DNA from 4 places in the Cyanobacterium aponinum PCC 10605 genome. Region 2 is predicted to be linked to each of the others. Evidence: predicted binding sites of a transcription regulator. Region 2 holds the regulator's gene; each other region holds the start of a gene.
What was found. Region 2 encodes NtcA, which controls nitrogen genes in cyanobacteria. Its sites were predicted from a motif close to TTTGTANCNNNNGNTACAAA; they were not measured.

Region 1 (7,870 bases), 480 kb from region 2:
AGGAATTCTTTTTTATCTTAAACTATGTTAATTATGGCATTGTAATATTTGAATAAAAATTTTAAATTTAGTTTTGTTGGCTATGATCATTGAATAAATAAATTGAATAGAAATTGTGTAATAAAACTTTACATTTAATTAATAAAGTATATCATTGACCGCCGATGATGATAATATATATTACCAATTAGAAAAATTAGTTTAGTAAGGAACAATTAATTAAAATGGAAGCAACGATGTTATTGGCTAAATTACCAGAGGCTTACGAGATTTTTAAGCCTTTAGTGGATGTTTTACCTGTTATTCCCTTATTCTTTTTGTTATTAGCTTTTGTATGGCAGGCTGCCGTAGGCTTCAGATAAACAATTTTGTTTTTACCAATATTTACAAATAAGCCCATGTGAGTGAATATAGTCACAACATGGGTTTTATTTATGTTTTTATCTATATTCATAATGTTGTTATTTTAATAAAGATTAAGAGATTAGGAAAAGGGAAGCATAATTAAGTCTATGATGAAAAAAGTTTTAATTTTATCTACCCCTGTGGGTGCATTAAGTTCAGGCATTGGTGGCGGTGTAGAATTAACTATTTATAATCTGATTCAAGAAATGCAAGGGCGTGGTCATATTATAAAGGTAATAGCTCCAAAAGGATCTTTTTTTGACCATGCTGATATTATTGAAATTGAGGGAAATTTACATACTCCTGCTCAAACTCAAAGCCGTCAAACCCCTGTGATTATGCCTGATAATTCGGTTTTAGCAAATATGCTCGATTATGCTTATCAGATACAATCTGAATACGATGTTATTGTTAATTTTGCTTTTGATTGGCTTCCTTTTTATCTTACTCCCTTTTTTTCAACTGCGATCGCACATTTTATTAGTATGGGGTCTCTTTCTGATAGTTTAGATCAGATTATGGGAAAAATAGCAACACGATTTCCTTATCAATTTGGTGTTTATACTAAATCTCAAGCAGATACCTTTCCTTTTGCAGATAAATGTCAATGCTTAGGTAGTGGTATTGATTTATCTTTATATCAGTTTCAACCTCAACCGAAAAAACAATTAGCATGGTTAGGTAGAATAGCCCCAGAAAAAGCCTTAGAAGATGCCGTAAAAGCCTCGGAAATCACAAACATTCCCTTACTAATTTTTGGTAAAATTCAAGACCAAGAATACTGGCAAACCATTCAAAATCAACATCCCTCAGCCCCAATTAAATATCAAGGGTTTTTATCTACCAAAGATTTACAAGCACAACTGCGTGATTGTTTAGGATTGATTATGACTCCTCGTTGGGTAGAAGCCTTTGGAAATGTTGCCATTGAAGCTCTTGCTTGTGGCGTTCCTGTAATTAGCTATGCTAGAGGAGGTCCTGCGGAAATTGTTACCGATGGCAAAACAGGATTTTTAGTAACCCCTGATAGTGTGGAAGATTTAGCGATTGCCATTCAACGTCTTCCCGAAATCAATCGCTATGATTGTCGTCAGGTGGCAGAAGATGTTTATTCTTTAACGGCATGGGGCAACCGTTTTGAATCGTGGTTAGACTCTTTTATTTAATCTAAAAAATCTGTTAGAATTTCGTCTGGTTCATCATATATGTCTTCATCATCCAAAGAATGGGTGATATTTCCCTTGTCTATATGACGAGGATTGATTTGATATTGTAGATTTTCCACCAGTTTTTCTAATATATGAAATTTAGCTTCTATTTTTTCTAACTCTAAATTTTTCGCTTCTAATACACTCAGGCGTTGGTTTAATTTTTCATAGTCTTGTGTTAATTTTTCTAATTTTTCATGCTCCAAACTTTCACCTAAATAATTACCGATAATACTAGCGATTAATTTTTCTAAAGATATATTCTTTTGTTGAGCAATATCAATTAATTTTTCTTTCCACTCAGAATCAATATAAATGTTTAAAAATGATATTTTATCTCCTTTTTTGTCCATTATTTATGCTTGAAACTTTAATTAAATAACTAAAAAAATCTTTATAAATCTAACAGAGGTTTTCTTAACACCTAAACACTATAAGGGGCGAATAAATTCAACCCCTCTCCCATAATTTTCTGTTTTTTATGGAGAAACGAAAAGTGCGGTCGCCGAAGGTGCGGCTACGCCGATCGCGCTTCTATGATTAAATTATTATCAGAATTAGCTCATTTTATACTTACCACCTTTAGCCGGATCTGTCCAGTCACAAGCAAAACCCTTAGTTTCAGCTACATATTGATTCCAAGGTATTGGGTCAACAGGTGCATCTGTGGCAAAGACAATATCAAATAAACCGTCATCTCTTACCTGTCCGATTCTGACTGTTTTAGAAATATGATGATTAGGTTGCATGGTGACAAGTCCTTCAGGGGCTTGTAATGACTGGCCGACAGCCGCACTTCTCACAGGCTCTAAATCGGTTGTGCCGGCGGCTTCAACGGCTTGTTTCCAGAGATAAACCATAATGTAAGCAGCTTCCATGGGATCATTAGTTACCCTGTCTTGACCATATTTAGCACGAAAAGCCTCTACAAATTTTTCATTTTCGGGACTTTCTACAGTTTGAAAATAGTTCCATGCGGCATAATGACCTTTAAGATATTCTACCCCAATTTGTCTAACCTCTTCTTCGGCAATACTTACAGACATAACAGGATATTTATCTGGAGTTAAACCTGCGGCTTGGATTTGTTTGAAGAAAGCAACGTTACTATCTCCGTTTAAGCTATTAAAAATAACACCGCCGTTGGGTAGAGCGGCTTTTATCTTAGTAATAATGGGAGTAACTTCCGTATTGCCAAGGGGTAAATAATCCTCTCCTACGGTGGTGCCACCTTTTGCTTCTAATTGAGCTTTAATGATAGTGTTTGCTGTTCTGGGAAATACATAGTCAGAGCCAACGAGGAAAAATTCCTTACCTTTATTTTCTAATAACCAATCTACAGCAGGTTCAATTTGCTGGTTAGGGGCGGCACCAGTATAGAAGATATTTTTAGAGCATTCTTGTCCTTCGTATTGTACGGGATACCATAACATATGATTTTTGGACTCAAATACAGGTAAAACAGCTTTTCTACTAGCAGAAGTCCAACAGCCAAATACTGTTACTACTCCATCTTGATCAATTAGCTTAGTTGCTTTTTCCGCAAAGGTAGGCCAATCAGATGCGCCATCTTCGACAATCGCTTCAATTTGCTTTCCTAAAACTCCGCCACTAGCGTTAATTTCTTCGATCGCAAGTTGTTCAGCTTCCACAACAGTGGTTTCACTAATGGCCATTGTACCACTAAGAGAGTGCAAGATTCCTACTTTTATGGTATCCCCTTCACCACCAGAAGGAGTTTCCGTAGTGGTATCCGTAGCGGTATCATCGGCAGGAGGAGGAGCATCAGCACAGGCTTTGAGGAGTAAACTTGTTCCTAATGTAGCCGATCCGTAAAGGAGAAATTTTCTTCTACCTAGTCTTGACATAGTATTATTTTTTACTAATTATGTTGTTTTAAACTAATTAATAGTAAAGATAAGGTTAAGCATATTTTGTATTTTTGGATACATAATTTTTATGGGAGTGGTTAGTGAAGGGTAAATTAATTGTTGTAACACTAATTTTGATCTGTTTAACGGGGGTTAGTATTGTTTGGATGGGGGGGATTCAACCAGAAATTTTGCATGAGCAGGTAAAGAGACTGGGAATTTTTGCACCAATAATTTATGTATTGTTATATATTGTTGCTACGATTTTACTTTTACCATCAACTCCTTTAAATATTAGCGGCGGTTTAATTTTTGGTTTTCAATGGGGTTTATTTTGGACTGCGATCGCAGCTATTATGGCCGCTATAGCAAGTTTTATCTACGCTAGATTTCTGGGACAAAATTGGGTCAGACAAAAATTTGGTAGTTACCTACAAAACCTTGATGAAGAAATCAGAAAAGGAGGAATATGGTATATTTTCGCTATTCGTCTTTTACCTTTAATTCCTTACGGAATCGTCAACTATGGGGCAGGTTTGACTTCTGTTACCCAAAAAGATTATTTATTTGGTACGATTTTCGGCACAATTCCGGGGATTTTTCCCTTTGTGATGATAGGAGCAGGTTTAGCCGAGGGCAGTATATTACCCGTAACCATTGCCTCTGGTTTAGCGAGTTTACTATTATTCGGAGCAACTTGGTTTAAAAATAAATCAAAAGGCAAAAAAAACTAAGGAAATAGTGTGAATAATTAAGATAAAATCTACCTAAACTGATTGAAAAAATAAAAAATTAAGCCTAAAAAACTATTAATATCAAACCTAAATTAATAAAATACAAAATACTATTAAAAAATTATGTTAATCGCTATTGCATCTTTAAAAGGTGGTGTTGGCAAAACCACAACAGCCATTCATTTAGCCGCTTATTTACAAACAGATCAACCAACCCTACTTGTTGATGCTGATCGCAATCGTTCTGCCTTAGTGTGGGCTAGGGAGGAAAAATTACCTTTTACAGTGGCTTCTCAGGCTGGTTCTGCCCCTTTTATGGCAACTCATAAACATATTGTCACAGATATGAGAGGGGGACCAGAAGAAGATGATTTTGTGGACTTAGCAAAGGGAAATGATTTGATGATTATTCCCACCACCCCCAATCATTTGGATCTCGATGCTACTATCAAAGCAGTAGAAATGCTGAAAAAACACAATGTGAATAATTATAAAATTCTCTTGACGAAAGTAGATTCTCGTACTAGCAACAGCAGAACTGCGAAATATTTTTTAAAAGAACAAAATTTGCCTCTATTCAAAACAGAAATTCCCCTTTTAATCGCTTTTGAAAGGGCTTCACAACACGGAAAAACCGTAAAAGACTACAGCGACGATCGCGCTAAAGTGGCATGGAAGAAATATCGAGATGTGGGCAAGGAGATTATGAGTTAGGAGTTTAAAATAGGTTTCAGGTTTCAGGTTGCAGGTGTCAAGGTGTTGGGGAAGCGTGTTAATTAAACACTTTTGCTGTCCCCCCTCGAGAAGCAGGGTTTTTTAAAAGTCAGGGCAAAATTATCTTGCCCTCACCCCCAACCCCTCTCCCACAGTAGAGGGGAGCGTTTTTTCTTAATAATTGATTAATTAATACTTAAAAACTCCTGTATCTGTTACTATTTGTTAGTTTCAAAAATTGACATTTTTGAGAATGAAAAAACCCTGCTCTTTTACGGGGAGAAAGGAAAAAGAAAGTTATTAAATAATAGTGGTTCTATCACTTACTTTGAGTATGTAAATTATTAGTTAGGGTAGGCAAAAGGCAAGAGGCAATGGGCAATAGGGGATTATTAAATAATAATTTATAAACTTTTAGTTTTTATTTAACTATAAACACTATGCAATAAACGTTATAGAAGTCCTGTTTCTCTTAATTTATCATAACTACTGTATGAGAAATAATGAGAAATATTTTTAGCCTCCGCTAACAGGTGGAATTAAGGCTATTTCATCTTGATCATTTAAGATAAAATTAGGTTCAACAAATTGTAGGTTAACTGCAAATCTGGTGATATTTTCCCAAGGTTTTAATTCTGGTTTTTCTTGTACGATAAAGTCTTGCAATAATTGTTTAACTGTTATCTCTTTTTCTAATTTAAGGGTGATTTCTTCTTTTTGATAGGTTTCTTGGTAGATGGCAAATAGTTTGACTATCACTGTTATTTTATGTTTGTTTTCTTTCATTTTTTGGCTCTATTAATTTGAAGATATAAATTATTAGTTTAGATAGGAAAAAGAGAATTATTTAATAATCATTGATAAACTTTTAATTTTTATTTTGCTATAACTCCTGTACAGGATGATTTATATAAGTTATTTTCTATTAGTTTGCCATAACTACCGTAAAAGAAAAGTGTTAATTAACCTGAGTTTGGGATAAATTTTTATCTATGAGTGATGGCGAAAAGGGCAATTAGTGAATAGTGAATAGTTGATAGTTGATAATTACTCATTACTCATTACTCCCCTAAACCTGACACCTGCAACCTGCAACCTGCAACCTGATACCTACCCTTATCCGATATTCTTAAACCAAACTGAGGTTATTAAAATTAAGAAAGAGTCGTTATAGTTTAAAAAACAAATTATATAATTTTATGCAACCAGAAAACTTACTAGATTTAGTTAAAAAACAAGGAATTAAAAATGCAGAGGTTTATCAAGTTGAGTCTTATTCTCGCCCGATTTGTTTTTCTGCTAATCGTTTAAAACAAATTGAGTCTTCTCAAGTTTCTGGGGTTGCCTTACGTTTATGGAGAGATAATAAACCGGGTTTAGCTTTAGCTTATGGAGAGTTTACTGCTGATGATTTAATTGCAAAAGCCCTTGCTGTTTCTGATTTGAATGATCCTGAAGAAATATTTTTAAATGGTACAAATAACCTAATTTATTCTAACGATGATGGTAACTCAAAAAGATTTGTTGATCAAGATAAAAAAATTATAAAAGAAGGAGGAGATGCGATCGCATCTATTTTAGATTTATATCCAGAAGCGATTGTTAATTTGGATGTGGAATGGGAAAGGGAAACCACAACATTAATCAATACTCAAGGATTATACTGTCAACAAAAAGATATTAGTCAAAGTGCGTCTGTGGGATTGGAATTAGTAAGAGAAGAAGACTTTTTAGGCATTTATGATGGAGAATATTCCCATGGACATATTGATTTAAGTAGAATCATTGAATCAGTTTTAAGACGATTAGAATGGGCAGAAAAAAACGTTGCTGTCAAAACAGGTAAATTTCCAGTCTTATTCACTCCTAATGCTGTTGTCACTCTTTGGGATACCGTCACCGAAGCCTTAAATGGAAAATATATTCTTGATAAATCATCTCCTTGGAGTGAGTCTTTAGGAAAAGTAGTTATTTCTCCTTGTTTAACTTTAAAGCAACAACCAGATTTGAAACCCTATGATTGCCCTTTTGATGATGAGGGTAGTATGACTCAAAATTTAACCTTAATAGAAGCAGGAGTCTTAAAAAATTTTTACACTGATAAAAAAACCGCTTCTAAACTAGGTATAAGTAATACAGGTAATGGTTTTCGTACGGGTTTAGGTGCTTATCCCAGTCCTGATTTAGTAAATTTAGTGATTAGTGAAGGTAATAAGTCTTTTCCAGAAATAGTAAAAAATATGGATCACGGTATTATTGTCGATCAGATTCTCGGAGGCGGTGCGGACATTTCCGGGGATTTTTCTTTCAATATTGATTTAGGTTACTTGGTTCATAATGGAAAAATTCAAGGCAGAATTAAAGATACTATGTTAGCGGGTAATGTTTATCAGTGTTTACAAAAAGTAAATGCGATCGCATCTGATATAGTTTGGAGTGGTGCTTGTTATACTCCTTCCATAGTTGTGGATAATATCTCTGTGGTAAGTGATAGCTAATTACCCTGAATTCAGGATAAATTTTGATCTATGGATGATTGAGAAAAGGGCAATAGGTAATAAAAGGGCAAGGGGCAAAGGTAAATAGTGAATAGTGAGTAGTTGATAATTACTCGTTACTCGTTACTCATTACTTTCTTCTAAAACCTGAAACCCTGTACGGGCGAATGGCCATTCGCCCCTACGTCTCCCTCATCCCCTCATCCCTCTAATACTTAATACTTCAACACCTGACACCTAACCTTATTGTTTTAGTCACAATTAAGCAACTCCAAAAATGTTCAAAGAGGAATGAAATTTTCTTGAATTTGGATATGTTTTGAACAAGTTTGCTATATTCTTCTGAACAAAGAGAAAAAATTATTGTCATATCAATGAATGATTTACAATGGGTTCTAATCTGTGCTGGATTAGTATTTTTAATGCAACCCGGATTCATG
Region 2 (7,870 bases):
TCAATCACGATATGTGAGAATATTTCTCTAAAAATAATGGAATTAGCTATACCCCATCGGGGTTCTAGTGCCAGTAATAGCATTACGATTAGTATGGGCGTTCATTGTCTTATTCCCTCTGCAAAAATTAATCCCTATACTTTAATTGATAAATCAGATGATGCTCTTTATCTGGCAAAAAAAGAGGGTAGAAATTGTTTTCGGTATAGTGTTGACTTAGAATAATATTTAACCTCAGTTCGGTTTAAGAATATCGGGTAAGGGTAGGTTTCAGGTTTCAGGTTTCAGGTGTTAGGATGTTTAGGGGATGAGGAAGAAACAAGTAATGAGTGATAAGTGTTCAGAGTTTTTAATTCTTAATTAAGAGGCTGTCTTTTGCCTCTTGCCTATTCCCTAACTAAATGAGAAATCATAGTCTAAATACTTCTTTGCCGTCCGCAATCACTACTAAGTTAATTTGTAATGGTCCTGAGGTATAGGTTTCACTGGCGGCGACAGTCAAAATTTCGTCAATAGTTTGGTCTGAAGACTGTAATTCTTCGATAAAGTTAACAAGGGAGGTTATTTTGCCATCCCCGATAAAAATTTGTCCTAATATTCCCTCTCTACGAGCTCGGAATTGGCTAACGGAAATGAGAAAGTCTAGTTTTTCTTGTAATTCGCCACTGTTTAAATCTTGTTCATCAATAGAAATAGATGCGATCGCTTCATTTTTTTGGTAGATTATTTGATTAGGGGTAACATCTCCAAAAATACGGATTCTTTCTTCTCCTTGCACATAATTACCAGCCGATAAAATTCTCACTAAATATTGCCCCGGATTGGCTAATTGTTGTTTCATCTGTTCTACTTGCCCCCTAGTTATCTGTACAAACCTTTCTTTGGGGGGCTGATTACCATAACCAATAATCTGCATCACATTGCGATTGGCTTGACTTAAAATAGCATCCACTAACTCGCTGATGTCTGTATCTTTTTTGATTTGTACCAAAGTAACGCTTAATACTTGTCCTTTAATAACAGCAATGGGTCTTTCTCTTAAATCTTGATAAGTTTGGTAGTATTGTTCGAGAATTTCCACTTCTTGGCGGTAAAATTCCAGTTGACCTTCTAAAGAAGCTAATTCCCGCTCTTTTGCATCTAATATATCATCCGTTTGAGAAATGAGGCGATCGAGTTCTACTATTTGCTCATCTCGGCTACTTATTTCTGATTCTAACTGTTTTTGTCTATTTTTTAACTGTTCAAGGCTGATTTGTTGTTGTTGTAAAATTGCCTCTTGCTGTTCAATTTGTCCTTGTTTTTCTCGTAATTCTTGATCTCTTTGGGCGATGGATTGTTCTAACTTTAAGCTCTGTTGTTGAATTTCATCTTTTTCTATTAATAAATCTTCTTTTTCTTTAATAATTCTTTCTACTTCTTTTCTTAGTTTTTCTGTTCTACTTTGAATTTCTCTAACTTTTTTTTGAGTTGTTGACAATTCATTTTCTTTAACATTCAACTGATTTAAGACAGTGTTTTGTCTATTTTTAGCCTCTAGCAGAGCTTCTTCTACCCTTTCTTTTTCCGCTTTTACCGTATCTAATTGTTGAGTAATTTCTCGTCTTTTTTTGAGAATTTCATCTAGTTGAAAAACCCCCTGACGCAAAGATGCACTTAAACTAAATAAAATAATTAAAGTAGAAGCAGAAATTAATGTTCCTGTACCGATGGTAATTAAAACAGCAGTTTGTTTGGGTCTTAATTGAAAGAGTCTTAATCTTGCTTTTCCAACCCTTGTACCAATGCGATCGCCCAATGCTGCGATTAGTCCCCCCAAAAGTAACATCGCTATGATTAAAATATAAGCGCTAGTCATTAGTTAATAATTTGTGTAGTTAAAAATCAAAAAAATGATTATTTTTTGTTAGTAGAGGTGGGAGGAAATAGAGGAAAAACTTATGCAAATTGCTGACTAAGGGCAACAGGATTATGTACTGTGATTTTTTTCTTATTGATAGTAATTAAATTTTCTTGTCTTAATTCTCCTAATAAACGAGTCACCGTTACCCGTGTTGAACCAATAGCCTCTGCGATCGCCTGATGAGATAATTTTAAATCAATAGTAATACCGCTAGGGCTAGGAATACCAAAATCTCGACAAAGAATCAATAAAAAACTAACTAAACGAGAAGCCATATCACGATGAGCTAAAGTTTCAATCATCATCTCTGTTTGCAATATGCGAGACGATAAGCCTTGTAACATCAATCGAGACAACTCAGGATTTTCTTTTAAAGAACGCTGAAAATGCTCGATAGGAGCGGAAAGTAATTCCACAGGAGTAAAAGCCACCGCATGATAGAAGCGATCGGATTTTTGCCCAGTAATCAAAGACAAGACCCCAAAAACACTATTTTCTCGCAACAAAGCCACGGTAATCTCTTCCCCTGCCTCATAAACCCGTGACAACTTGACAGCACCTTTCATTAAAAAATATACTCTTTCCGCAGGGTCACCCGGAAAAAAAATTGTTTTACCTCGTTCAAATTTTTCCACCACAGGGGTATAAATTCCCGCCCCAATTTGACGAAAAACTGAAGCTAAGGGTTGTTCAGACATAGACAATGATTGCATAGGGATAATTAACTTAAAAATAAAATTAAAAATGGCTCGATAAACGACCCTTTCTATAAGAAAATAGGAATAACGAGAAAACCGTCTATAACTTGATCAGTTTAGCGAATAATTGTCCTTAAATTACAGAAAATTAGATTCAAAATCAAGAATATGTTAGATTTGACAGGAAAAAACGCCTTAGTAACAGGTATTGCTAACAATAAATCTATTGCTTGGGGTATTGCTCAACAACTACATAAAGCCGGTGCAAATATTGGTGTTACCTATTTACCCGATGAAAAAGGACGTTTCGAGAAAAAAGTTGGAGATTTAGTAGAACCTTTAAACCCCAGTGTTTTTCTTCCTTGCAATGTGCAAGATGATGCTCAAATAGATTCTACCTTCGATCAAATCAAAGACCAATGGGGTCATATAGACATTTTAATTCATTGCCTAGCCTTTGCGCAGAAAGAAGACCTATCGGGAGAATTTAGTAATACTTCTCGTAATGGTTTTCAAACAGCCTTAGATGTCAGCGCCTATTCACTAACCCGTTTAGTGCAATCAGCGAAACCCTTATTTCGTGAAGGTAGTAGTATCTTAACCCTTAGCTATCTTGGGGGTGTAAAAGTTATCCCTAACTATAATGTCATGGGTGTTGCTAAATCCGCCTTAGAAATGAGTGTTCGTTATTTAGCCTCCGAATTAGGCCCTATGAATGTGCGAGTAAATGCGATTTCTGCAGGCCCCATTCGCACTCTTGCCTCTTCTGCAGTAGGAGGAATTCTTGATATGATTCACCACGTGGAAAAAGTTGCACCCCTCAGACGCACTGTTACTCAAACTGAAGTAGGGAATACCGCCGCTTTTTTATGTAGTGACCTAGCTAGTGGTATTACAGGACAAATTATTTATGTGGATGCAGGTTATGAAATTATGGGCATGACAGAGTAAGTATTGAGTTAGAGTGTTAGGGGATTGGGAGATAGGGGGAGAGGGAGATGGGGGGATTTTTGTTCATAAAGTTTTAACTAATAGAAAAAAATCCTTATATCTCTTACTCTTACTTAATCTCAGTTAACCTAATTTTTTACTTTGAAACAGCCCTGCTTTGAGAGAGGGGATAAAAAGAGGGAAATTTCTTTTTTATCTTAACTCCGAACTCAAATTATTGCCCATTGCCCTTTTAACTTTGCTTTCTCCCCCGCTTTAAACCTCGATAAGTTGTGATAAACCTTCCACCAATCTATTAATACCTATAGATGCAGTATCATAATTTAACGCTCCATAGGCAACCCTTAAACAACACTTATTTTCTACACCAAAAGTTGTTCCGGGAATTACCGCCACTCGATAATTTTCAATGAGTTTTTTTGTTAATTCAAAAGAATTCATATCGCTCTTAATTTTTAAAAACAAATAAAATGCCCCATCAGATTTACTCACTTCACAAATATTAGAAATTTTTGCTAAAGAATCAAGCATTTTTTCTCTAACTTTATTTATTTCTAGTAAGTATTTTTGACAATAATTTTTGCCAATTTTTAAAGCACCATAAGCACCATATTGGGAAATGACAGGAGGACAAATTAGAATGGTATCTTGAATTTTTTTAACAGCCATTTCTAAATGTTTTGGAATCACCATATAGCCAATTCTCCAACTAGCAAAACCATAGGCTTTCGATAAACTGAATAAAGAAATTGTGTGATTATCACTATCTACAAAAGAGGCGGGAGAATAATGTTTAATTCCATTGTAAGTAAAATACTCATAAGCCTCATCACTGATATGATAAATTCCTTTTTCCTTACATATTATATTAATAGCTAATAAGTCTTTTTTTGAGTAAACAACCCCTGTGGGATTATTAGGAGAAATGGTTACAATTGCTTTTGTTTTTGGTGTTATGGCATTAATAATTTGATCTATATCTGGTTGATATTGATTATTTGTATCGACAATTATGGGTTTACAATTAGCCAATCTAATCGCCATTTCATGATTAAAATAATAAGGGGCTAAAATAATTATTTCATCTTCTGGATTAGTGATAGCTAAAACTGCATTCATAAACGCCATATTTGACCCTGCAGTTACGAAAATAGATGACCTATTTTGACTATAGTTAATCTGATTATCTTGAGCTAATTTAGTTTCTATTTCTTCTAATAATTTATTGATACCATTGATAGATTGATATAAATTATTTTGAGGATTACCGGCAAATTTATCAATCTCTTTGAAAGTCTCATCTGGAGGGGGATAAAATACAACTCCTTGCCCTAAAGAGATAGTATTCGGGTTATTAATAATTAATTCATTAATAATGGGTATTAATGGTAATTGTATGTTATCTGCACGCATAAAAAAACCTCAATTCGACGTAATAATATCAATAATGTTAGGTAGGTTTCTGGTTTCAGGTATCAGGCATTAAAATTAGGAGTTAACTATTTTCATTCTTCTTTTTTTATCTAGTGTGTCACTACTTTTTCTTTATTCTTAATTGAAATCTATTCATTATGAGCTATTTACTATTAATTAACTGTCTTTTTTTCTATTTTTTATTTAACTGTCAAACCTGCCACCTGCAACCTTTTCCTAACCAATAATTTACATACTCAAAGTAATAGAGACATTTTTTATCGTTGCCTGTTACCTGATTTCTGCAAGAAATCTATTAACTTTAACTCCGCAATCTGAACTAATATAACTCCTAATTACTCTTTATCCCTTCACTCCCGTATTGGCATCACTAGGAATAATATAATGTTGTAAAGTAATAAATAAAACTAAAACTGGAACTAAGGAAATAATCGAACCTGCGGCAATAAAACGCCAATTTAAGTCCAAAGAACTAGCTAAAGATGCAACTCCTAATGGTAAAGTATAGTAGTCGGGGCGATCGAGGATAATAAGAGGCCAGAGAAAATCACTCCAAGAACCAATAAAAACAAAGATAGCAAGGGTAATAATTGCAGGGCGAATCGCAGGTAACATAATATGCCACCAAATACCCAATTCACTACAACCGTCCATTCTTCCTGCTTCTTCTAACTCTTTTGGTACTCCCTGAAATGCTTGTCTTAGTAAAAATATACCGAAAGCCGAGGTAATTTGTGGCAAAATCAAACCTAAATAGTTATTTTTTAGACCTAGATTAACAGCAAAAATATATAGGGGAATCATCACGATTTGAAAAGGAATCATGATAGTTGCCACGATTAAGACAAAAATAAAATCTCTACCTTTAAATTCTAATCTGGCTAAAGGATAAGCGGCTAAAGCACAAAATAATAAGTTTAAACTAACAGTTAAAACCGCACTAATACTACTATTTAATAAATACTTACCAAAGGGGTAATTTTGCCAAACTAAAACAAAATTTTCAAGGGTAAATTGTTGCGGAATAAATTGAGGAGGAAATGCAAAAATATCTTCTCCTGCAGACTTAAAAGAGGTACTTAACAACCAAAATAACGGAAATAACATTGCTAGGGCAATTATTATTAATAAGATATAAATGGTTATAATCTGAATTAAAGTTTTTTTATTGCCCATTATTTCTTTTCTTTGTCAAAATCTGTTAATTTTAACTCTCAATTTCCAACTCCGAACTTATAACTTGGGTTACATAGATACTTTTACAGAAGCAGTATTTAAAGCCTCAACTAAACTGCGTACTACAGCAATCATGGCAACTTGGTCATTTAATTTATTGATAGCAGAGCCAACACCAATACCAGAAGCACCAGATGCGATCGCCATAGGAGCAGTAACATCAGATAAACCTGAAGCACACATAACAGGTACTTCAACCGCACGGGATAGGGCATAAGCGGCGGCGAGGGTAGGAGATGCTTTTTCAATTAATCCTAAAATACCGCTATGATTGGGGTTGGAGCTTGTGCCACCTTCTGTTTGAATAATATCTGCACCGGAAGCAACTAAAGCCTGTGCTAACTCAACTTGTTCATCAAGGGCTAAAATATGAGGTACAGTAACAGAAAGGGTTGTTTCAGGTAATAATTTACGGGTTTCACGGGTTAAGTTTAAAACATCTTCTGCGGAAAAAGTAATACCTTGAGCATAAAAACTATCAAAGTTACCGATTTCCACCAAATCCGCTCCATTATCTACTGCTTGGGCTAAAATTTCAGCAGAAACGGCAGAAACACAGATAGGAAGACTGATTAACTGACGTACAGTTTTGATTAAATCCATATCCGCCGCAATATCGACAAAGGTTGCACCACCTAACTCAGCAGATTTACATACAGCAGTTACATTTTCAACATCGAAGTTATTTAAACCGCTAATCACTTTTAGAGCTTTTTTTGAGGCGAAGGCTTGAGCTAATTTAGAATTATTAATCATCTTAGAATTTATTGGTATCTCTAACTTTTAGAATGCTAATTATAGCAAAATAGAGACAACGGATCAAAAGTTTTCAAGGCATAACGAAAGAATAGAGTAAGGGGCAAAGGGCAAGAGGCAATAATTTGAGTTCGGAGTTAATATAAAAAAGAAGTTTTCCTAAAACCGTAAGGGTTGAATATATTCAACCCCTACCACCTGACACCTGATACCTTATCTCCCTATTTCCCCAATCTTCCATCTACTTATTAACGAGATAATTTAAGGGGTAATAAACTAAAGGAGTCCATAAACTGCTTATAATAGCGGAAGTAAGAGAGTTTTTCTGGTAGTTTAACCATATATCGGTTAAAGGTACTTGAGTTTGTATGCTATATTGAAGGGCGGTAATGGTTTCGTTGATAATTGCCATGCCAAAGACTATCAACATAATCGAAATCAAGTCTTCTTTAATATATTCTTTACTATAAACATTGCTGGTAAATATTCCCACTACCAATAAACCTAAAACATGAGAAGGAAATACTCCCGTTAAGCTATCCCATATTAACCCTAAACAGATAGATGCGATCGCACTTTGCCAAATATTACGTCTGACACTCCATGTAACAAGCCAGATTAAAAGCCAATTGGGGGTAACTCCTAATAATTCCAGTCCTGAAATTCTCACCATTAATAATATACAACAAGCTGCGATCGAGACAATTATAATTAATCTTTGCCACCAAAAATTTTGCCAGACCTTCATTTTTTTATAAAATAATAGGAATATATCAATTAGTATTTATCATAGTGACTACATCTTATTTTGCCACTACTTCCAGAGGGTTGGAAGAAATTACCGCCCAAGAATTAACCACATTGGGGGCGAAGGAAGTTAAAACCGACTTTA
Region 3 (7,870 bases), 2.0 Mb from region 2:
GGACTCGTAACCTAGATAATAATTCTTCAATACCAAAAGGTTTAACAATATAATCATCCGCCCCTGCATCTAAACCAGCCACACGATCATTGATTTCATCCCTTGCAGTTAAAAGGATAATAGGAATCATGCAGCCTAAACTACGTAACTGACGACAAACATCAAAACCAGACATTTGGGGTAACATCCAGTCTAGCAAAATCAGGTCAGGATTAATTTTTTGAGCAACCTTTAATCCTTCTTTTCCATCTGGTGCGATCGCAACTTCATAGCCTTCATATTGCAACTCTAACTCCAAAAACTTAGCTAATTTTTGCTCATCTTCTACCACTAAAATCTTACTCATTTTTCTCTTTATCTTTCTCTATGGTTTATATCTTAACCTGAGTTCGTGATAAATTTTCATCGATGAGTCATGGCAAAAAGGGCAAAGGGCAAAGGGCAAGGGGCAAAGGTAAATGGTTGATAATTAAAAATTAAGAATTGAAAACCCCGAACTGAGATTTTTTTATAGAACTAAGATAACCTCAGTTCGGTTTAAGAATATCCAACAAGGTTAGGTGTCAGGTTGCAGGTTGCAGGTTGCAGGTTGCAGGTTGCAGGTGGTAGGGGTTTTTAGCAAGGGGCTTAAGCCCCTTGTTTAAGTCAGTTCGGATTAAGGCAATTTTATCGTTGTTTCTAAGAAGCTATAAGGTTTTCTGACTAGGAGAAAATAATGCTTTCAGCTTATCCCGAACTCAGGTTAAGATAATAAAAAAGGAGGCGACAATGCCTCCAGAAAAATGAGAAGTTATCAAATAGTTTGTTTAGACATCGTAATACAATGCAAACTCATAAGGATGAGGACGAAGACGCATAGGGTTAATTTCATTATCTAACTTATACTCAATCCAATTATTGATAAAGTCTTCAGTAAATACCCCACCTTCTGTTAAGAAAGCATTATCTTGTTCTAAAGCCTCTAAAGCCTGTTCTAAAGAGCCGGGAGTGGAAGGAATTTTGCTTAATTCCTCTGGGGAAAGATCATAAATATCCACATCCAAAGGTTCACCCGGATCAATTTCATTTTTAATACCATCAATACCTGCACAAAGCATTGCGGCAAAGGCTAGGTAAGGATTGCTAGTAGCATCAGGACAACGGAATTCTAAACGTTTCGCTTTAGGATTTGTACCAGATAAAGGAATACGTACAGAAGCCGAGCGATTACCTTGGGAGTAAGCTAAGTTAACAGGAGCTTCAAAACCCGGAACTAAACGCTTATAAGAGTTAGTGGAGGGATTACTAAAAGCTAAAATTGCAGGAGCGTGTTTTAAAATACCACCAATATAGTGTAAAGCCATTTTACTTAAGTTGGCATAACCATCACCCCAGAATAAAGGTTGACCATCTTTCCAAATAGATTGGTGAGTGTGCATCCCTGAACCATTATCATTAAATAAAGGCTTAGGCATGAAGGTAACAGTTCTACCATACTTCTTGGCAACATTTTTAATCACATACTTATAAGTCATTAAATAGTCTGCCGCCTCTATCAAAGTAGCAAAACGAAAACCTAATTCATTTTGTCCACCAGTAGCAACCTCATGATGATGCTTTTCAATGGGTACACCACATTCAGCCATTGTTAAAAGCATTTCCGTACGCATATCCTGCATCGTGTCTGTGGGGGGTACGGGGAAATAGCCTTGTTTGTAACCCGGTTTATAACCTAAATTTCCGCCTTCTTCTTCTTTTCCAGAATTCCAACGTCCTTCTACACTGTCAACATAATAGTATCCCTTGTTTTCCGTTTGATCGAAACGAACATCATCAAACACAAAAAACTCCGCCTCAGGACCAAAATAAGCAGTATCTCCGATGCCACTTTGAGCTAAATACTCTACAGCTTTTTGAGCGATACTACGAGGATCTCTGGAGTACCATTCCCCAGTACGAGGTTCTTTGATACTACAAATCATGCTAAGGGTAGGTTCTTTGCAGAAAGGATCAATCCACGCAGTGGTAGGATCAGGAACCATTGCCATATCAGATTCATTAATAGCTTTCCAACCACGAATACTAGAACCATCAAAAGGCACACCATCCACAAAAGAAGATTCGTCTATTTGATCGTAGTAAAAAGAGCAATGTTGCCAAGTACCGGGTAAATCGATAAATTTGAGGTCGATAATTTTGATATTCTGATCTTGAATCATTTTCAAGACTTCTTGGGGAGTTCCGGGCATTAAATTATTTCTCCTTTATTTCTTGTCGTTACTTTTATGTCTTACTCACAAGTCTTAATCCTAAGCACAGTCAAACCTAAGTTTTGTAGCTATTGATACATATATATAAATATTTATTGTCTTTATGCTAATTTTGCATAACTGACAGAAGACACAGCGAAGATGTAAAGAAAAGTTATACTAGCACCATATAAACAAACAATTTTTATAATCTTTTTATATTTAACTACTCCAATAAAGCATAAGATGACTGTTCAAATTAAGCTCAATGAACGCCATCATAAAGTATTACAGGCAACTATTAAGCATTACATCGCAACGGCTGAACCAGTGGGGTCAAAAACTTTAATGAAAGAGTATGACTTTAGCGTTAGTTCTGCGACAATTCGTAATGCGATGGGGAAATTAGAAAAGGCTGGTTTTTTATATCAACCTTATACTTCTGCCGGGCGTATCCCCTCTGATTCCGGTTATCGTGTTTACGTGGATCAACTTTTAACGGAACAAAATACTGTTAAAGTTTCCCTTGATCCTTTTCTCGATGCTACTTGGCTCAATTTATCCGGGCGTTATGAAATTCTTTTTCAAAAAATAACAAAAATTCTTGCAGAAGTAAGTGGCTGTATTGCTTTAATTACCCTACCTCAAGTCTCAGGTAATATTATTCATCATCTTCAGTTAGTTCGAGTTGCTGATAATAAAATTATGTTGGTGATCGTCATAGATAATTACCAAACAGAATCTTTCGTCTTAGATAGTAAGGAATTAACGTTTAATTCTCAAAAGTTACATCCTGAAGTTCTTGATAGTGAGCTAGAAATTTTATCGAATTTTTTAAATCATAAATTAAAGGGTAAATCTCTGAGGGAAATTAATCATTTAGATGGCAGTGAGTTGGATAATGATTTTAAACTTTACACAGATTTTATTAATCATTTGCTCACAAAGATAAAGTCTAGTTATCATTTAGCTCAAAGTACTCCTATTTTATTGCAGGGATTCTCACAATTAGTACAACAACCTGAATTTTCAAGTATAGATCAGGTTAAAATTCTGTTAAATTTTTTAGAAACAGAGCAAAAACAGCTTCTACCTCTTTTATTTAATATTAATGAAAATTTGGACGGAAAAAGAGTAAAAATTCATATTGGTTCAGAAAACCCATTGGAGTCGATGCGCTCTTGTAGCTTAATATCTGCTTATTATTTTCAAGAAGATTATCCTGTGGGTAGTGTTGGCATTATTGGACCGACGAGAATGCCCTATGAACAGGCGATCGCCCTTGTTGAATGTACGGCTAATTATCTATCTGAAAAAATGTAATTTACTTAAGTTCGGGATAAATTTTCATCTATAAGTGATGGTGAAAAGGGCAAGGGGCAAAGTAAAAGGGCAAACCCCCCTTTATCCCCCCTCGAGAGGGGGGAGAGCAAAGGTAAATAGTGAATAGTTGATAATTACTCGTTGCTCCTTACTCATTACTTTCTTCTAAAACCTGAAACCTGAAACCTTATCTCCCTCTCCCCTCATCCCCCCATCTCCCAAACACCTACCCTTATCCGATATTTTTAAACTGAACTGAGATTAAATATGTTTTGTTACTTAGATAATGTAAGATTTAGATTTGATTCATTATCCAAAGAGAAAATTCTTCCTGACTCAATGGCTTAGAAAATAAATATCCTTGTCCATAATTACAGTTTAGTTTTTGTAAAATTTCTAGTTGTGTTTCTGTTTCAATTCCTTCACAAACAACATTTAATTCGAGATTATGACAAAGGGTAATTATTCCTTGTAAAAATTTAATATTTTTAGGATGAGTATTTAATGGTTTAACAAATGCTTTATCAATTTTTATTTGATTTAAAGGAAAATTCCTCAATCTAGCTAGAGAAGAATAACCAGTACCAAAATCATCGATCGCAATTTTAACTCCTAGTTTTTTGATTTCTGATAAAATTTTTGTAATATTTTGAATTTGATGAGCAATGATTGATTCTGTAATTTCTATACGTAAATTATGAGGTGAAATTTGGGTTTTGTTTAAAACATCTTTAATTTGTTGTAAGATATTTCCCTGCTCAAATTGTTGCTCACTAACATTGACATTTATACAAACATTTTCTGGAATTAAATTGGCTTCTTGCCACTGTTTCAATTGATTACAAGCCTTATTTAACACTAATTTGCCAAGGCTAATCATCAGCCCACTTTGTTCGGCGATGGGCAAAAATTTATTAGGATTTAAAAATCCTAATTCTGGATGTTGCCAACGCACTAAAGATTCAATACTGGTTATTTTTCCTGTTTTTAAATCTATTATAGGTTGGTAATAAATAATTAAATTATCTTTTTCAATGGATTTTCTCAGATCATTTTGTAATTGTAAACGCCTGATAAAATCGTCATACATTTCTCTCCCGAAAACTTGATAATCTCCTTTGCCTTTATTTTTTACTTGATACATGGCTATGTCGGCATCTCTAAATAAATCCTCTGCACGAAGATAAGGAGAATTTGTAGTTTGATTATGACTTAAGACAATTCCAATACTACAGGTGGTAAAAAATTCCTGATTATGAATATAAAAAGGTGAGCTTATCTCTACTTGAATTTTTTCTGCAACTGCGATCGCATCTTCAACTTTAGTGATAGAATCGAGGAGAATTGCAAATTCATCTCCCCCTAACCTTGCCACCATATGGGAAGAGGATAAACAACGGCGTAAACTATAGGCAATATCAATGAGAAATTTATCTCCTGCTAAATGTCCAAGACTATCATTAATAGTTTTAAAATTATCTAAGTCAACCAATAATAAAGCAAATAGCTGATGAGGAGTATTCTTAGCTTCCTGCAACAAATTTTCTAAGGTTGCCATAAAATAAGCCCTGTTGGGTAATTTCGTTAGAAAATCGGTATTCGCCGCTTCAATTAACTTAGTTTCCATAAAGCGACGTTTAGTAACGTCCTGAAAAATAGTCACGAAACATTGTTTTTCTCTTTCCCCAATAATAGTAGTTGTTATTTCTAACCATTTAACCTCTCCTTTTTTCGTGATGATGCGTTTTTCTACCGAAGTTGGATTAAGATTAGTAGAAAAGCAAATTTCTCGCAAATATTCTTGGGTGGATACCGTATCTTCTGGATGAATAAAAAAATAGCCTGACTGTTGTCTTAATTCATTTTCTGAGTAATCCAATAATTTACACAAAGTATTGTTAACTATTTCTAGTCTGTAGTCAACATCATGGATAGCAATGCCCACAGCTACTTGGTTAAAAATACCATTTAATAAGTCTTCTCGTTGCTTAATTTTCCCCGCCATTTCCCGTAAGGCTTTACTCAACACCATTCTTTCATCTCGAAACACAGAAAACATGAAATTAGTGTCTGAAATGTCTATATCTGGTTGATAATTGCCTTCTCCCACAGCTTGGGCATATTTTTGTAATTTTCCTAAACGGGTAGTTAAGAAATGGGATAATCCGATAATGGAACAGAAAAAAATAGGATAGGATATGACAAAAAAAGATAAAAATCTTTCACGAATATCTTTTTGTATCTCATTTATTTCTTCTGTTTGCATATCTGCGCCTATTCCCGCAATTATTTGTCCTGATGAATCTTTGATGGGTGCATAATAAGTTATCCAACTCCCCCATTTATCTTTGTAAAAATTTCGATAAACTGTAGCCCCTTCTGCAAGAGTTTGTAAATGATATGATGTGGCGGGGGCAGATTCTAAGAAATCAACGCTTTTTTGAGGGTTTTTTCCTCTCCATACATCTACTAAATAGATAATTTCGGTTTTATCTGTGGGGGATAATTGAGAGATATTGGGGTGAGTAAAAGTAAATAAAAAAATATTGGGGTGTAACTGGTTTATCTTTTCCATCCATTGTAGTTGACTTTTGTAGCGTGGATCGTCTGAACTACCTTCTTCATTGGCTTTGCCTTCTTGGAATAGTTGCTTTAACTCTTCTGTATCAATCTGTTGCGAAGATGCGATCGCAACTTGTTTCAAATTATTTGTCAAACGTTCTAAACTTCGCTTCATACTACTTCTATAAGACCACCAGTAAAGACACAGAAAAAAAAGAGTAAATACAACTGTGTAGCTAATTAGTATTTTTGTCCGCAGACTAATAAATTTTTTCATAGGATTATGGACGAACTGAGTGTAACAAAAGCACTACAAAGGTAAAAAATAATTTGGCTTTAGTAATCACTGACATTGATACGATAAACTAGGAATGATTTTTGGATAACAATATTAATTTAACTTAAATAAGCGAATACTCTCCTAGAAATAGGTATTTTATTTAACAAATAATTTCTTTTATTTTCTTTTCCTGAAAATTAATCCCATTTTCTTTAAATTACTTGATGATTTATAGCTGGCTAAGATTAAGAATTAACTGTTCAAGTATTTCTGGTAACAATTCTAAGGAATAATAGTTACACTTGTATTGTGCATTAACTGCGATCGCACCTACAAAATTATCATCCAAAGAAAAATTATTAATTTGCCATTGAGAGTAAGAGTTAGTACAAAAATTAATAGTATTTAATCCGCCGGATAATCCCTCTCCTATAGCTTTTAAATAGGCTTCTTTTTTTGTCCAAAATTGGTAAAAAGTTTTAACTTGTTCTTCTTTTTTTAAATGCTGTAAATATTGATATTCTTCCTGTGCAAAAAATCTTTTTGCTATCCTTAATAAATTATTATTATCTTCTAGTTCCTCTAAATCAACCCCTAAATTTAATAGAGAGAAACAATAAATTATATCTGTTTTACTATGAGATAAATTAAAATTTAAACCTATATTGTTTATGCTAAAATCTAATACAGGCTTACCTTTTTTATTATAAAAAAAGAATATCTCCTCTGGTTTTATTAATAAATAATTTGCTAAAATAACTCTTAAAATACCTTTATTTACTAAATAGCTATTACATCTTTCTTGAGATTTAAAATATAGAGCTTTATTCAGTTCATCATCAGACAAAAGACTTTTAAAAAAAGGAATAAAATCTAAAAAATTACTAACATTACCATAAAAAAGATGAACATCATAGGGAAATAAAGAAAAGGGTAAAATAGAAATCTTTTGCCAAGATTGTAAATCCCAGAAAGTCATAAAAGCATCAAAACTTTAAGCGCATTTAGGTATAATCAACAAACTAAAATTCCTCTATTACCTGAGTTCAGAGTTAAAGTAAAACGATATTGATGAAAAAGGCAAATAAATTGATTTGTTATCTTCTATTTTTTTATTCACCAACAAATACTCAGAAAATCTTTACCTTCAAACCTGTGGGTTGAACATTGCTCAACCCCTACAACACCGTCAAACCCATCCAAATCGGATATTCTTATATCAAACCGAGGTTATATGATCCCCTCTAATTCTAACTCCTCAATCATTTGTAAACCACGAGGATCACCCAATCTTAGTAAAGCCATCTTCGCATCTTCCTTAACCCCTAAATCCTTATCCTCTACTAATGCCTCAATTAAAGCATCGATCGCAGTGGCATAAACAACATTGTAAGGTAATTCACGACATAATTGTCCAATAGTCCAACCGCAATTACTACGCACTGCTGGAACTTCGTCTTGTCTCAAGGCTTTAATT
Region 4 (7,870 bases), 470 kb from region 2:
TTCATATATTTAGTTTTATTAACCTGAATTTTGCATAAGCTGAAAGCATCTCAACTCGTAGTCAGAAAACCTTATAGCTTCTTCTTAGAAATAACGATAAAATTGCCTTAATCCGAACTGATGTTAAATATATTCAACCTCTACCACCCCAAAATCCTAAGCCCCTATTTCTCCCTCTCACGCTCTTTCAATAAACTTCTCGTATAATCTGTCAACCCTTTACGATACTCCAAATCTAACGAGGATTGCAGGATTTGGATGTAAAGTCCAAACACAGCCCCTCGAAAGTAGTTACATCTGCCCTTAACCTATCACCTGTTATCTTTCATAGACAATTAATTATATTTTTGTCTAAAACCTCAAGCCTACATCTTAGATAAAGAAGAAATTTTCCCTAACTTTGCAGAGTCTAAACCAGTTAATTCTTCCAAACTAATCCAACCCTCTTTTAAAAGTTGAGCAAAAGTGAACACTAACATTCCTTCCCTAGTATCATATTTCCCATCAAGATCATAACGCTTGGCACTCAAAAGATCATGAATTTGCCATAATTGCTCCATGTCTGACATGTCCTCAATCTGGTTTCTCACTTGTGCCATTAAAGTTTCTGTTTCTCTTTGATAGGCTTTTTTTAAAACTTTTTGACTAATTTCTATTTCAGTATGACTCCATCCTGTTGTATTAATAGTTGTGGACATAGTAGATAATTAAATGATATATATAAGAAAATTTAAAGATGTCTCTCATCATATCAATATCTTTCTATAAAACGCAAAAAAAAGGTGTCAGGTTACAGGTATCAGGTGTCAGGTTAAACAAAAATCCCCCATCTCCCCTTCACCCTCTTTTCTCTTTTTTTCTCTTTCTCAAAAATGAAAAAACCCCCTTTTGTTTTTGTTTTGGGGGAATTCTAACAGTATATTTATCAATAGAAATCTCTTAACGGATAAAATTTAATAACTCTTTAGGAGATGCTAATAAGTCAATCGCAACAAAAAAGATTTTATTCTCAGGATTAAGTAAAAAGCGCCAAGCAATATCCATACCAACGTTACCACCAAACCAAGGGGTTTGAACTTTTCCAGTCACTTTAATTTGAGTATAACCATCTTCTGCCGGTTCGGAAATTCCCTGTTGAGGAATTAGTTTTAAATTTTGACATTCTTCTTTCATAAATTTTCCTAATTGATACCAAAAACCAAGTTTGATATTAGCAGACCACACTGCACTGGTTTGTTTATCGTTGCCCATGATGGTATGCACGGTATTCTTTTTCCTTACAATCTTAATATCAATGATGCGATCGCCGCTTTAGCTTTAATTTTATATGGGGGGTTATCTTTCAGAGATTTAAGGGAAAAACATTATTTGCATCATCGTTTCACTGGTACGAGTCTTGATCCAGACTTTCATGAGCATAACCCAAATTTTTGCTTTTGGTATTTTAGATTTATGAGGAAATATGTCAGTTTTTTAAATTTGTGTCGTCTATGTTTATTAATTTTAATAATTGTTAATCTTTTTCACATTCACTGGTTAAATTTACTTTTATTTTGGGCTTTGCCTTTAATTTTTAGTTCGTTACAACTATTCTTTTTTGGGACTTTTTTACCCCATCGTCATCATCAGGATAATCAATATAGTTTAGGTGCAATTAAGAGTTTTCATTTACCGATATTATTGTCTTTAATTACCTGTTATCATTTCAGTTATCATCAAGAACATCATCGCTATCCTTTTCTTCCTTGGTGGCAATTACCCTTTGCGATGGGATTTTCTCAGTCACATTTTTAGCTTATATTCACTGAGGTTTAATATAAAATTTGGCACTGCTGATTTTAAATATGATTGTAATTTCCCATTTAGGTGGGAAATAGGGAAAGGGCAAGGGGCAATTAGTGAATAGTTGATAATCAAAAACCCCGAACTTATATCTCTCTCCTTTTCTCCCTTTCTCATTACTTATTTACTCTGCTAAACCATTAAACTTGCCCTTATCCAATATTCTTGAGCTAAATAAACGTTCAATAATTAATTCAAGTTTAGATATGCCGCTTCTTGTTCTAACTGTTTTACTAATTTTTCATCTCCGTTGCTTCTAGCAACTGTCAAGCGATGCTCTAAGTTTTTCTTTAAATTTTCTCTATGAGCCTTTACGCTTGTACCTGAACTTTTGCTTTTTCCAAATAAACCCATGCTTTTACCCTCACTCGATAACTATAAATTGACTGATATTTATTCTTTTAGTTTATCAAATCATAACTTTTTTTCGATAATAATGTATCAATTGTTACTGAAATTTAATATTAAAACAGTAATTACCTGAGTTTGACATAAAATTGTCGATGAAAGTAGCAAACAAAAAACAGGGAAAAAAGAACAGGCAAAAGTATTTAACCCATTTTGCTGGAACTTTCAACTCCTAACTTTAAGAAACATTCCTAATCACTTTAAAGTCAAAATAAGAATAATTTTGCGGTGATTTCCTCTCCAATCATTACAGATGGAGACTTTTACGATTACAATATTTTTATTACAAAATGAATTATGTAAGGTGAGTCCTAATTTTTCTTCGTGTCGAACTCAGGTTATTATTGATTAATTTGAGAAGATTTATTTTTGAATTGTCTAAAATTAAGCATGGTACAAATAAAAAAATTATTGAAGTATATTGGTTTAGGATTAATTTGTTGCAGTTTGATAATTGCGTGCGGTGGAAATCCTAGTAATCAGAATACTTCTAATGGTTCGTCCTCGGAGAATGGTAGAATCAGTATCGGTACAACTTTAAAAGCGAGAACTTTAGACCCTGCAGACAGTTATGAAACAGCAGGATTAAATCTTATTTACAATATAGCGGAGAGTCTTTACACATATACACTAGGTACGACAGAATTAGTACCCTTGTTGGCTGAGGATATGCCTACTATTAGCGATGATGGTTTAGTTTATAAAATTCCCTTGAGGCAGGGAGTGACATTCCACGATGACACACCTTTTAATGCAGAGGCGATGAAATTTTCTTTAGATAGGTTTATGCAAAATGGCGGTAAACCATCATTTCTATTGAGTGATACTATCAGAGAAATTCAAGTAACGGGAGAGTATGAATTAACGATTACTCTTTACAAACCTTTTTCTGCTTTCACTGCTTTGTTGGCATTTCCCGGAGCGTGTGCTGTTTCCCCCCAAAATTATACCATTGGTGAAGGTGAATTTAAGCCCAGTGAATTAATTGGCACTGGTCCTTATAAATTAAGTGCTTTTAATAGTGATTCTGTCAGTTTGGAAGTATTTGAGAATTATTGGGGAGAAAAACCTGTTAATAAGGGTATTGATATTCAAATTTATGCGGGAAATTCTGCCAATTTATACAATAGCTTTTTAACTAATGCCATTGATGTGGCTTATCAAACTTTTGCTCCTGAACAAATTACCACTTTATTAAAAGAGTCCGAAAATGGTGCTTTTAATGTGATTGAAGGTTCTGGTACTGTGGTAAGTTATATGGTGTTAAATCGCAATCAACCTCCTTTAGATCAGTTAAACGTCAGAAAAGCGATCGCACTTTTAATGAATCGTAGTTTAATGATTGAAAGGGTTTTACAGGGACAATCTGAACCTTTATATAGTTTAATCCCCACGGTATTTGACTCTTATCAACCTGTTTTTCAGACAGAGAATGAAAATGATAATATTCAACAGGCTAAACAATTATTAACAGGGGCAGGTTATTCTCCATCAAATCCTGCAGTTGTTGAAGTTTGGTATCCTTCTGCATCTAAAACCCGTAGTGGGGTTGCTTCTACCTTAAAAGCGATCGCTGATCAACAATTAGAGGGTATAATCCAGTTTGTACCTAGTGGGGTAGAAAGTGCTACTGCTTTTAGTAACCTTGGCAAAGGGATTTATTCCAGTTTTTTGGGTGACTGGTATCCTGACTTTCTCGATGCAGATAACTATATTCAACCTTTTTTACAATGTGTACAAGGCAATGAAACAGAAGGATGTTTGGAAGGAGGGGCGCAAACTCAAGGTTCTTTTTTCTACAGTGAGAAAATGAATGAATTAATTGATCAACAAAGGCAAGAAGACGATTTAGCCAAAAGAAAAGCCATATTTATTCAAATTCAGGATATTTTAGCTGAGGAAGTTCCTTATATACCTCTTTGGCAAAATAAAGATTATGCTTTTTTCCATAGCAATATTGAAGGGGTCAAAATTAATCCTAGTCAACAGTTTCCTTTTTGGACAATTAAAAATAATTAATCTCAGTTCTAAGAATATCGGATAAGAAGGCTTGGTTTCAGGTTTTAGGTGGCAGGTTTTAGGCTCTAATCAATCAGGAGAGGATAATATTCATTAAGTGTTAAAATAAGGAAAAGTTTATATATTGCTTAAATATGGTGCGCAAAATCCCATCTTTACTTTTATTCTCTGCGACTTGCTTCGTCTCTTTTGGCATTTTTTCAACTAATGTTGAAGCGGAAACTCCATCTTGTGCGATCGCATCTGCTCAAGAATTAGAAGGAGTTTGGGAATCAGATGTAACACAAGTTTTAAATAAACAAGGCTTACTTGAGGTTTCAGGAGTTTTAGAAATCAAAGCAAAAACCGACAATATTTTAGAAGGTCAATATACTTGGAAAACGAAGGAAGAAACAAAGACGGGAAATAATAGTGAGGGAGTAAAAGTTATCGAAGATACAGAGACATTATATGGTGTTTTTAATCCCCGCAACTGTACTCTCAAAATGGTTGAAACAAAAGAGTCAGGGATTCATGAAATTACCATTCTGAGCCAAAACACTGTAGAGCAAATCTTTAGGCAGTCTGGAGAGTATCCCGTCGTTTATATCAGCACTTTAGAAAGAAAATAAAGATTAAAAATTAAGAAAAAAGAGTCAGAAGTCGGGAGTCAGAAGAATTAAGAAAAGTCTTCTCCCCACTCCCTAGTCATTACACCTCAGAAACTAGAATTGACTGTTATAGGCTGAAACCTCAACCATTTCTAGCTTCTGATTTTTTTATGAGGCAAGTATTGCCCCTATTGTTTATTGCTTATTTCCTGCCTTTTCACTAGATACATTACTCAAGTTAACCTGAGTTTTGGATAAGCTGAAAGCATCCCAACTCGTAGTCAGAAAATCTTATAGCTTCTTAGAAATAACGATAAAATTGCCTAAATCCGAACTGACTTAAACAAGGGGCTTAAGCCCCTTGCCTAGGTCAGAAGAAAGCCCCTTGCTAAAAACCCCTACCCCCCCCAAAACCCTAAGCCCCTACTTCCTCCTTTCCCCTCATCACCTCATCCCCTAACACCTGCAACCTGCAACCTGACACCTGACACCTAACCTTATCGGATATTCTTAAACCGAACTGAGGTCAAGTTAAGCTAAAGCAGGTACAGGAATCTGTAAATGAGGATAAAGAGGATAGCGATCGCATAATGCCTCTACTCTCTTAATACAATTAGCTTTCACATCTGCATCATCAGGATTGAGTAAACAATCAGCGATAATATTAGCCACTTCGGTGAAATCCTCTTCTGTTAAACCTCTAGTGGTTTCAGCAGGAGTTCCCAAACGAATACCACTGGTGACAAAAGGAGATTCAGGATCAAAAGGTACAGTATTTTTGTTCGCAGTAATACTGATTTCTCCTAAAAGTTGATCTGCCACTTTACCCGTCATGCCGATAGAGCGTAAATCCACTAAATTGAGGTGATTATCACTACCGCCAGAAACTAACTTAAAGCCTCTATTTACTAACTGATTACCCAATGCTTTAGAATTGGCGATAACTTGTCCGCAATAGGTTTTAAACTCAGGTTTTAACGCTTCACCAAAAGCCACTGCTTTACCTGCAATGACGTGTTCTAAAGGACCGCCTTGAGTACCGGGAAAAACAGATTTATTTAATTTTTTACCTAATTCTGCGTCACGGGTCAAAATTAAGCCTCCACGAGGTCCTCTGAGAGTTTTATGGGTGGTGGTAGTAACTACGTCACAATGAGGCACGGGGTTAGGATGATGCCCAGTGGCTACTAATCCTGCAATGTGGGCAATATCTGCTAATAAATACGCTCCTATTTCATCTGCGATCGCACGGAATTTTTCAAAATCAATAATGCGAGGATAAGCGGAGTAACCGCAAATGATTAACTTAGGACGTTCTTTTAACGCTAACTCACGAATTTGATCATAGTCAAGGCGTTCAGTTTCTTTACTTACACCGTATTGACAAACCTCAAACCATTTACCAGAAACATTAACAGGAGAACCATGAGTTAAATGTCCACCGTGAGATAAATCCATCCCCATGATTTTATCCCCGGGGTTAAGAAGGGTTAAAAATACAGCAAAATTAGCCTGCGCCCCTGAATGGGGTTGTACATTTGCCATTGCCGCCCCAAATAACTGTTTTGCTCTTTCAATGGCTAAATCTTCCGCTTGATCAACGAATTTACAACCACCATAGTAGCGTTTACCCGGTAAACCCTCTGCATACTTATTGGTTAAAACAGAACCCTGTGCCGCCATTACCGCAGGAGAGGTAAAATTTTCACTAGCAATTAATTCTAAATGTCCTCTTTGTCTTTGTAACTCATTAGCAATAATTTCCGCTATAGCTGGATCTGTGTCGGCTAAAAATTCTAAGTTAGTTTTACTCACGTTAATTTATTACTTTAATCATAAACATACTCTATCTATAATAATTGATTTGCGATCTGCTCGACACTATCTCAGTTTGAGTTTGGAGAGTTCGCCTTCAGCTCTTATACTCCCTTCGGTCGTGAACGGAATTTTTAATTATCAATTATTCACTATACATCTTTGCCCATTGCCGATCTAAACTAAAAATCATGGTTTAATTCCCCAACGCCTAAACGGGATACAAGAAAGGTGATAAGATTAATGGGAGAATTAAGAGAAAATTACCAATACATCCTCTCATTTTTATATGGCTTATAGTCTGGAATTGTATTTAGAAGATTTATTTTTCACCCCTCAAAATCAAATACCCCTCATTAAAGAAGAAAATTGGCAAATTTATCTGGAAAAATGGTTAAATAGTTTGGATTTGGATTTCGATCCCACAAAAATCTATGAAATGACTTTAAGACTAACCAATGATGAGGATATAAAGAGTTTTAATGCTCAATTTCGAGACAAAAATCAACCTACAGATGTTTTATCTTTTGCCGCCTTAGAAACTGACTTTCCTGATTTTGATATGGATTTAGTTGCATTAGGGGATGTTATTATTTCAGTGGAAACGGCAGAAAAACAAGCCCAACTGCATCTTCATTCATTAGAGATAGAATTATTATGGTTAGCTAGTCATGGCTTTTTACATTTATTAGGATGGGATCATCCTGACGATGAATCATTAAAAGAAATGCTAAATCTACAAAAATTTTTACTGCACACAATCGGGATTGAATCGGAATCCTTGAAAGAATGGTGTGAATAAATTACTTATGATTTGCTGAAAAATCTTTTGGTTTGGGTTGTTGAGGTGAGGGGGATAAATGAGTAATGAATAATGAAATAAGTTAAGAGCTTTTTATTCTTAACTATCAACTATTCACTATTCACTATTCACTAATAAAAGTGAGGCTAATTATTTTTTCAACCAGCTAAACATCGCTCTTAAGTCTTTACCAACTTCCTCGATGGTTTCTTCAGACTCACGACGACGCATTGCAGTAAATCCGGGTTTTCCTGCCTGATTTTCTAAGATAAATTCACGGGCAAATTGTCCAGATTGAATTTCAGTGAGGATTTTCTTCATTTCTGCACGGGTTTCATCGGTGATAACTCTAGGTCCTCTGGTATAATCACCATATTCAGCAGTGTTAGAAATA

Region 1: urtA (urea ABC transporter substrate-binding protein) is a predicted target of NtcA. The motif match lies at 3,547-3,566, and genes of this name have one in related genera.
Region 3: glnA (type I glutamate--ammonia ligase) is a predicted target of NtcA. The motif match lies at 2,311-2,330, and genes of this name have one in related genera.
Region 4: pirA (arginine synthesis PII-interacting regulator PirA) is a predicted target of NtcA. The motif match lies at 2,278-2,297, and genes of this name have one in related genera.

The regions. Positions count from the first base shown of each region.
Region 1 covers NC_019776.1:3,748,686-3,756,555, reverse strand. Annotated here, with positions in the region: gene CYAN10605_RS18270 (photosystem II reaction center protein K) at 225-362, shown strand; gene CYAN10605_RS15780 (glycosyltransferase family 4 protein) at 513-1,571, shown strand; gene CYAN10605_RS15775 (restriction endonuclease subunit S domain-containing protein) at 1,568-1,966, opposite strand; gene urtA (urea ABC transporter substrate-binding protein) at 2,171-3,481, opposite strand; gene CYAN10605_RS15765 (TVP38/TMEM64 family protein) at 3,586-4,218, shown strand; gene CYAN10605_RS15760 (ParA family protein) at 4,342-4,932, shown strand; gene CYAN10605_RS15755 (MoaD/ThiS family protein) at 5,449-5,718, opposite strand; gene CYAN10605_RS15750 (TldD/PmbA family protein) at 6,132-7,430, shown strand; gene amt (ammonium transporter) at 7,805-7,870, shown strand, end outside.
Region 2 covers NC_019776.1:113,385-121,254, reverse strand. Annotated here, with positions in the region: gene CYAN10605_RS00505 (GGDEF domain-containing response regulator) at 1-225, shown strand, start outside; gene CYAN10605_RS00500 (DUF3084 family protein) at 410-1,858, opposite strand; gene ntcA (global nitrogen regulator NtcA) at 1,939-2,616, opposite strand; gene fabI (enoyl-ACP reductase FabI) at 2,770-3,552, shown strand; gene CYAN10605_RS00485 (pyridoxal phosphate-dependent aminotransferase) at 3,808-4,965, opposite strand; gene CYAN10605_RS00480 (carbohydrate ABC transporter permease) at 5,329-6,162, opposite strand; gene CYAN10605_RS00475 (DUF561 domain-containing protein) at 6,232-6,978, opposite strand; gene mreD (rod shape-determining protein MreD) at 7,220-7,726, opposite strand; gene CYAN10605_RS00465 (THUMP domain-containing class I SAM-dependent RNA methyltransferase) at 7,771-7,870, shown strand, end outside.
Region 3 covers NC_019776.1:2,206,606-2,214,475, reverse strand. Annotated here, with positions in the region: gene CYAN10605_RS09240 (response regulator transcription factor) at 1-346, opposite strand, end outside; gene glnA (type I glutamate--ammonia ligase) at 807-2,228, opposite strand; gene hrcA (heat-inducible transcriptional repressor HrcA) at 2,475-3,551, shown strand; gene CYAN10605_RS17825 (bifunctional diguanylate cyclase/phosphodiesterase) at 3,847-6,288, opposite strand; gene CYAN10605_RS09220 (4'-phosphopantetheinyl transferase family protein) at 6,623-7,372, opposite strand; gene CYAN10605_RS09215 (HEAT repeat domain-containing protein) at 7,624-7,870, opposite strand, start outside.
Region 4 covers NC_019776.1:3,758,814-3,766,683, forward strand. Annotated here, with positions in the region: gene frp (fluorescence recovery protein) at 366-698, opposite strand; partial or broken gene CYAN10605_RS15800 (ketosteroid isomerase family protein) at 940-1,179, opposite strand; gene CYAN10605_RS15805 (fatty acid desaturase) at 1,234-1,794, shown strand; gene pirA (arginine synthesis PII-interacting regulator PirA) at 2,032-2,196, opposite strand; gene CYAN10605_RS15810 (ABC transporter substrate-binding protein) at 2,641-4,269, shown strand; gene CYAN10605_RS15815 (hypothetical protein) at 4,404-4,880, shown strand; gene glyA (serine hydroxymethyltransferase) at 5,391-6,674, opposite strand; gene ybeY (rRNA maturation RNase YbeY) at 6,964-7,476, shown strand; gene ilvC (ketol-acid reductoisomerase) at 7,627-7,870, opposite strand, start outside.